DNA from 2 places in the Rhizobium sp. CCGE531 genome. Region 1 is predicted to be linked to the other one. Evidence: predicted binding sites of a transcription regulator. Region 1 holds the regulator's gene; the other holds the start of a gene.

Region 1 (3,405 bases):
GTATTTCTCCTGGCCGCCGGCGGCGATCGTCGCGATGGTGCGGCCGTGGAAGGCGCCTTCGAAGGTGATGATGTGGAACTTTTCGGGATGTCCCTTGGCGAATTGATAGCGCCGCGCCGTCTTGATGGCGCATTCCAGCGCCTCGGCGCCCGAATTGGTGAAGAACACCTTGTCGGCGAAGGTTACTTCCGTCAGCCGCTTCGACAGCTTTTCCTGGCCGGGTGCTTCATAGAGGTTGGACAGATGCCAGACCTTGTCGGCCTGCGCCTTCAATTCGGCGACCAGATGAGGATGGGCATGACCCAGCGAATTGACCGCAACGCCGGCTGCGAAATCGAGGTAGCGCTCGCCGTTTTCGGTAACCAGCCAGACGCCCTCGCCTCGCTCGAACCGCAGCGGAGCACGCAGATAGGTATCGTAAAGCGGCGCGGTCTCTGCCATGGCATATCTCCTCGATCACAACCCTAAGGACCAATCGCTTCCATACGATGAAACGGGTCCGAAAAAATCAAAAATGCCGCCTTGCGGCGGCCTGGGCACTATTGATGTTTTGCACCGCGATGTCAACAAAACTGGCGATTTAGCAGGTGCGAGAAAGCGCCCACGGCCAAAAGGGATGCGTTCGGCACTGCCTATTGCAGAAATGCCACGCCGGGGCAGCAAGTTGGGGAAAACCTCGAAATCGATTCCTCAAGATTCCCGCGACTCTTGTCACGGAGTCAGCCTCACACTAGGTTAAAAACCAATTGCTAGACTGCATGCGGCGGAACTAGTCACCACAATTTTAGAGCGTTTCGCGCCTCGATCCCATGCGAGGCAATGGTGAGGGATTCTGCCATCGGAAACGCGACAGCGGAGACAGGGCATGAATTGGACAGACGAACGCGTCGAAAAGCTGAAGAAGCTATGGTCCGAAGGATTGAGCGCCAGCCAGATCGCGGCGCAGCTTGGCGGCGTGAGCCGTAATGCCGTCATCGGCAAGGTGCACCGCCTGAACCTTCCCGGCCGAGCGAAGGCGGGTGGCACCGCGGCGGCTGCACGCACGCCAAAGCGCAGCAGTGCTGCGCCCCGCGCCCCGAATTACACGTCTCGCGTTGCAACCCGCACGGTTACCCGCCAGCAGGGCGCAACCATGCTCAAGGAAGAAATCGAGGTCGATGCCGTCAATGAAATCCAATATCGCCCGGCATCGAACGTCGTCGTTCCGATCTCCCGGCGTCTTGGCCTGACGGAGCTTACCGAGCGCACCTGCAAGTGGCCGGTGGGCGACCCGCTGAAGGACGATTTCCACTTCTGCGGCAACGAAAGCCCGGATGCGTCGCCCTATTGCGGCTATCATCAGCGCCTGGCCTATCAGCCGGTGCATGAACGACGTCGGCCGGCCCAGCCACGCGGCTGAGATCCCCATCGCGGAGATAAAAGAAACGGGCCCTTGAGGCCCGTTTTCTATTTCCGCCACTACTGCATAATTTTAAGGTGTTACAGCGACCTTAGCGCGTCTTGAAAGGCGCGCGGCGCTGTAATGTTGATGCCTGAGCGGGCTCTGCCGCTCAGGCTTCCATGGAGTAGCCCGCGCCGCGAACGGTGCGGATGACATCCTGCATATTGGAGAAATTGAGCGCCTTGCGCAGGCGTCCGACATGGACGTCGACAGTGCGTTCGTCGACATAGATATCGTGCCCCCATACGCCGTCCAGCAGCTGCGAGCGCGAGAAGACACGGCTCGGCGAGGACATCAGGAATTCCAGCAGGCGGAATTCCGTCGGCCCCAACCGCACTTCGCGGCTCTTGCGGTGGACGCGATGGGTTTCGCGGTCCAGCTCGATATCGCCGCAACGCAACACCGTGGAGAGAACCTCCGGACGGGCACGCCGCAGCATCGCCTTGACGCGGGCCATCAGCTCCGGCGTCGAGAACGGCTTGACAACGTAATCGTCCGCGCCGGTGGAAAGCCCGCGCACGCGCTCGCTTTCCTCGCCGCGGGCCGTCAGCATGATGATCGGCAGGCGCTCCGTCTCCGGCCGCATACGCAGCCGGCGGCAGAGCTCGATGCCGGACACGCCGGGGAGCATCCAGTCGAGGATCAGGAGATCGGGGATGCGCTCCTGAAGACGCAGCTCGGCCTCATCGCCTCTGAGGATGGTGTCGACCTCGAAGCCTTCGGCCTCGAGATTGTAGCGCAGCAGAACGCTCAGCGCTTCCTCGTCTTCTACAACAGCAACTCTCGGAACCATGCGCCTTTGGTCTCCTTTTTCGCTTCCAGATTATTCCGTCACCGCGCCGACGGTGTTGGCGGTATCATCCTTCGGGCGCTCGCCTTCGGGCTGGGCGCCGGTCGCCATGTAATAGATCGTCTCGGCGATGTTGGTGGCATGGTCGCCGATGCGCTCGATGTTCTTCGCGCAGAACAGAAGATGCGTGCAGGTGGTGATGTTACGCGGATCTTCCATCATGTAGGTCAGCATCTCGCGGAAGAGCGAGGTGTACATGGCGTCGATTTCCTCGTCGCGCTCACGGATCGATACGGCCTTGTCCGGCGAACGGGTGGCGTAGACGTCCAGAACTTCCTTGAGCTGGCTCAGCGCCAGTTCGGAGAGGTGCTCGATGCCGCGGGCGAGACGGCGCGGAACGCCGGTGCCCTGCACGGCGATGACGCGCTTTGCGGTGTTCTTGCCGAGATCGCCGACGCGCTCCAGGTCGGAAGCGATGCGGATCGAGCCCATGATCTCGCGCAAGTCTGCCGCCATCGGCTGCCGGCGTGCGATGGTGACGATCGCCTTGTCGCCGACTTCACGCTCGGCATGGTCGAGGATGACGTCGTCTGAGATGACCTTCTGCGCAAGACCGGTATCGCTTTGGACCAATGCGCGAACGCTGTCGCTGACCATCTGCTCGGCCAGGCCGCCCATCTCCGCAATGCGGCGCGTCAGGAACTTCAGGTCTTCGTCATAGGCAGAGAGAATGTGAGTGGAGACCATTTTTCTATCCTCAAGGTGAACTGTGTGAAAGGGTCCGCGCGCTTGATATCATCAACCAAAACGGCCCATGATGTAATCCTGCGTGCGGAAATCGTCGGGATTGGTGAACATTTTATCGGTATCGTTCTCCTCGACCAGATGGCCGAGATGGAACATTGCGGTGCGCTGCGAGACGCGGGCTGCCTGCTGCATGGAATGCGTCACGATGACGATCGTGAAGTTTTCCCGCAGCTCATGGATAAGATCCTCGACCTTTGCCGTGGCGATCGGATCGAGCGCCGAACACGGCTCGTCCATCAGGATGACTTCCGGACTGACGGCAACGGCGCGCGCGATGCAAAGGCGCTGCTGCTGACCGCCCGAAAGGCTCGTGCCGGCATCATGGAGCCTGTCCTTGACCTCGCCCCACAGGCCCGCCTTCTGCAGG
Region 2 (3,405 bases), 1.1 Mb from region 1:
GCGGCGAACCTCGCAGCCGGTCATTTCGAAGGAACTGGAGATCAACCAGGGCTGCATGCGCGAGACGGCGGCGAGCGTCAGGCCGCGCTCCTTCAGACCGGCTTCCAGCCGGGTATTGTCTTCAGGCGACAGATGCTCGCTGATGGTCGATCCGTCGGTCAGCATCGTGAGCGAGGGATTGGCGAAAAGGGCAAGGGCTGCCTTCTTGTCATCCAGGATCTCGTCGGATTCGACGATGATCGCATCGGCGCCGGCAGCGGCGTCCGCGGCGCCCTTCGGCATGGTGAGCACGCGGGAATCCGAGACATGCATGGTGCCGAGCAGCCATGAGGGCTTCAGGCCGGGCTTTTCGATCTTCCAGAAGATGCCCTTGCCGTTTTCCACCTTGTCGCCAGCGGTGATGATGGAGGCATATTTGGCCGGATCGGTCTTTTGAAGTTCGGCCATAAGATCCTTGCCGCCGCAACTATCTGAGACAGCACCTTCCGCATGCGCCGGCTGCAGCGTCAGCATCGTCGCGATCAGCAGGATCGCCAGCGTCAACGGAAAGGCCGTGGCAAGCCAAAGCATGATATCGCCAGGCGCCGGCTTCATCGACCGCATCGTCCTGGATCCGAGGGCAGAAATCATCAAAATCTTCCGTTTGCAGCGGGCGTGATCCCTAACGCTCGAAAGCGGCTTTCGGGAGGCATGCCGAGACATGGTTCTGCTTTATGCGCACGAGACGGAGATTTCCTTAACGCAAGAAGTTAATCTTTTCTTACGCGCGGGGATGAGCGCGGTCGTAGACCTCTAGCAGGCGCGAGGAATCGACGCCGGTATAGACCTGGGTCGTCGAGAGGCTGGCATGGCCGAGCAGTTCCTGGATGGTGCGCAGGTCGCCGCCACCGGCGAGCAGATGGGTGGCGAAGGAATGGCGAAGCGCATGGGGCGTGGCCGTATCCGGCAGGCCGAAGGCGCTGCGCAGCTTCTGCATGCCGTGCTGAATGATGCCCGGCTGCAGTTTGCCGCCACGCGCGCCGCGAAAGAGCGGGCCGTCCGCATCGAGATGGTAAGGGCAAATCGCCCGGTAGTGGTCGACCGCTTCTGCAACGATGTGCAGCAACGGCACCAGCCGTGTCTTGTTGCCCTTGCCGGTGATGCGCAGCGAGGTTGCGCCCGGCGGAAAATCCTGCGGCTTCAGATCGAGCGCCTCGGAAATGCGCAGGCCGCAGCCGTAAAGCAGGGTCAGGACCGCGGCGTCGCGCGCGGCGATCCAGGGTTCCTCGTGCAGCTGCGATTCGTCGCTGACGACGGTGATCGCCTGCGTGTCGGAGAGCGGTTTGGGAAGCGATTTCGGCTGCTTCGGCGAGCGCACGGCGGCAGCACCGGCGGCGTTGACCAAACCCTTCTTTTCGAGGTAGCGCAGCAGCGAGCGAAGGCCGGCGAGATTGCGCCCAAGCGAGCGAGCGCCGGCGCCATCTTTTCGGCGGGCGGCGAGAAAGCCGCGAAAGTCGGCGGGGCGCAGCGCGTGGATATCGGCGATCGTCGCCGGACCGCCGAGATGGCCGGTGAGGAACGTCAAAAACTGCCGTGTGTCGCGCTCATAGGCATTCAATGTGTGAGCGGCGAGCCGCCGCTCGTGACCGAGCGCTTCGAGCCAGCGGCTGCGCTCCGCCATCAACCCTGAGTCGGCGATGATCAACAATTCGTTCAGTGGAAAACCCCTTGAAATTCGGATTCCTTCTGCCACTTTGAAGGAAGGAAGGTTATGGAATCGCTAACTTTCCCGCTGCTCCAGGCATGTTTCCACATGTGCCCGGGGATGCGGCGGCACACAAAACGGCATGCAGGCCTGCTCCCATATCCCCGGTGGTTCGGTGGCTGTATGCGGGGCGCTTGTCATGCTTCGATCATATTCGATTGCGATAGAATATTTCCCAACCATTCAGGACACTTCATGGCACGCCGCGGGTCGATAACTGCACTGGGACAGCTTGCAGAGGCGATCGCTTTGGTGTCCCAGGGTCAGCCGGGACATATTGTCGATACTTTGATCGCCGAGCGTGGCCAGAAGATCGTCCGCAATCCGCTCTGGCCGCTGATGCGCCCGTTTCTCTACACGCTGCTGCGCTACAACAAGGCGATCGAATTCGCCGATGATGTCGCCAAGCTTTCGGGCTTCCAGTGCTTCGAATATATGAGCGATCTGCTGCGGCTCGACATCGGCGTCACCCACGCTGATCGGATTCCCGCCTCCGGCGGCTTCATTCTTGTCAGCAATCATCCGACAGGCATTGCCGACGGCGTTGCGGTCTTCGATCTTCTGAAATCGCGCCGACCCGATATGATGATCTTTGCCAATCGGGACGCGGTGCGGGTCAATCCGCGCTTTGCCGAGATGATTATCCCTGTGGAGTGGCGCGAGGAATATAAGAGCAAACCGAAGACGCGCGAAACGCTGCAGCTGACCAACCGCGCTGTTGCCGACGGCAAGGTCACGGTGCTGTTTCCCTCCGGCCGCATCGCCTACTGGGCGAACGGCAGGCTCAACGAGCGCCCGTGGAAAACGTCGGCCGTGGGCCTGGCGCGCAAATACAATCTGCCGATCCTGCCGGTTCATCTGACGGCGCGCAATTCCGGCCTGTTCTATTGGTTCGCCAAGTGGTCGACCGAGCTGCGCGACATGACGGTCTTTCACGAGCTGCTCAACAAGCGCGGCGACCGCTTCGATTTCCTCGTGGGCAATCTCATCCCCGTCGAACATCTGGATGGCGATGTGAACGAGGTGACGAAGGCACTGGAGAAGCACACGGTCGTCGACCTTGCCGCCGACGGTAATGCAACCTTCTCGCCGCTTGTTCCCACCGAGCAGGACCAGCCCCTGGTTTCGCATTCTCTTTAACGTGGGAATCGGCTAAACCCCGGGCATGCAGCTACGCTCCATGTTTGCCCGGAATTATCGCTCCCTGCGCTCGATCCGCATGGATCTCTCCGACGTCAATCTCTTCATCGGCGAGAACGGTGTGGGCAAGTCCAATCTCTATCGCTCGCTGCAGCTCGTGCAGGCGGCGGTTCGCGGGCGGCTGGCGCATGAAATCTCCAGCGAGGGCGGCATGTTCTCGGCCATGTGGTCGGGCAAGCGGCGTTCGCATGAATCCGCCCGCATCCGCTTCGATGTCGAGCTGCTCGATATGGAACGGGCGGCGACCTTCCGCTATTACATTGAGGCCGGCATGCGGCCGCCCTTGGCATCCGCCGGATTTCCGCTGGAGCCGCAGGTCAAGGCCGAGGAACTGTCGATTGAAACAGGCCGTCGGCCGGTGACGATGATGAAGCGCGATGGACCCGGGATTGCCGTTCGTGGCGAAGGCGGCCGCATGGAGCAGCACCGCGAGCAGGCGCTGACGTCTGAGACGGCGATCG

The links. Region 1 encodes PhoB, which activates phosphate uptake and scavenging genes when phosphate is short. Its sites were predicted from a motif close to TGTCATNNANCTGTCAT; they were not measured.
Region 2: the regulator PhoB is predicted to act here: its motif matches at 1,880-1,896, upstream of CCGE531_RS17585 (1-acyl-sn-glycerol-3-phosphate acyltransferase).

Annotation. Positions count from the first base shown of each region.
Region 1 covers NZ_CP032684.1:663,397-666,801, reverse strand. Annotated here, with positions in the region: gene CCGE531_RS03330 (aspartate aminotransferase family protein) at 1-441, opposite strand, end outside; gene CCGE531_RS03320 (GcrA family cell cycle regulator) at 866-1,399, shown strand; gene phoB (phosphate regulon transcriptional regulator PhoB) at 1,551-2,234, opposite strand; gene phoU (phosphate signaling complex protein PhoU) at 2,265-2,978, opposite strand; gene pstB (phosphate ABC transporter ATP-binding protein PstB) at 3,030-3,405, opposite strand, start outside.
Region 2 covers NZ_CP032684.1:3,608,627-3,612,031, reverse strand. Annotated here, with positions in the region: gene CCGE531_RS17595 (TraB/GumN family protein) at 1-630, opposite strand, end outside; gene CCGE531_RS17590 (tyrosine recombinase XerC) at 761-1,696, opposite strand; gene CCGE531_RS17585 (1-acyl-sn-glycerol-3-phosphate acyltransferase) at 1,940-2,884, shown strand; gene CCGE531_RS17580 (AAA family ATPase) at 2,910-3,405, shown strand, end outside.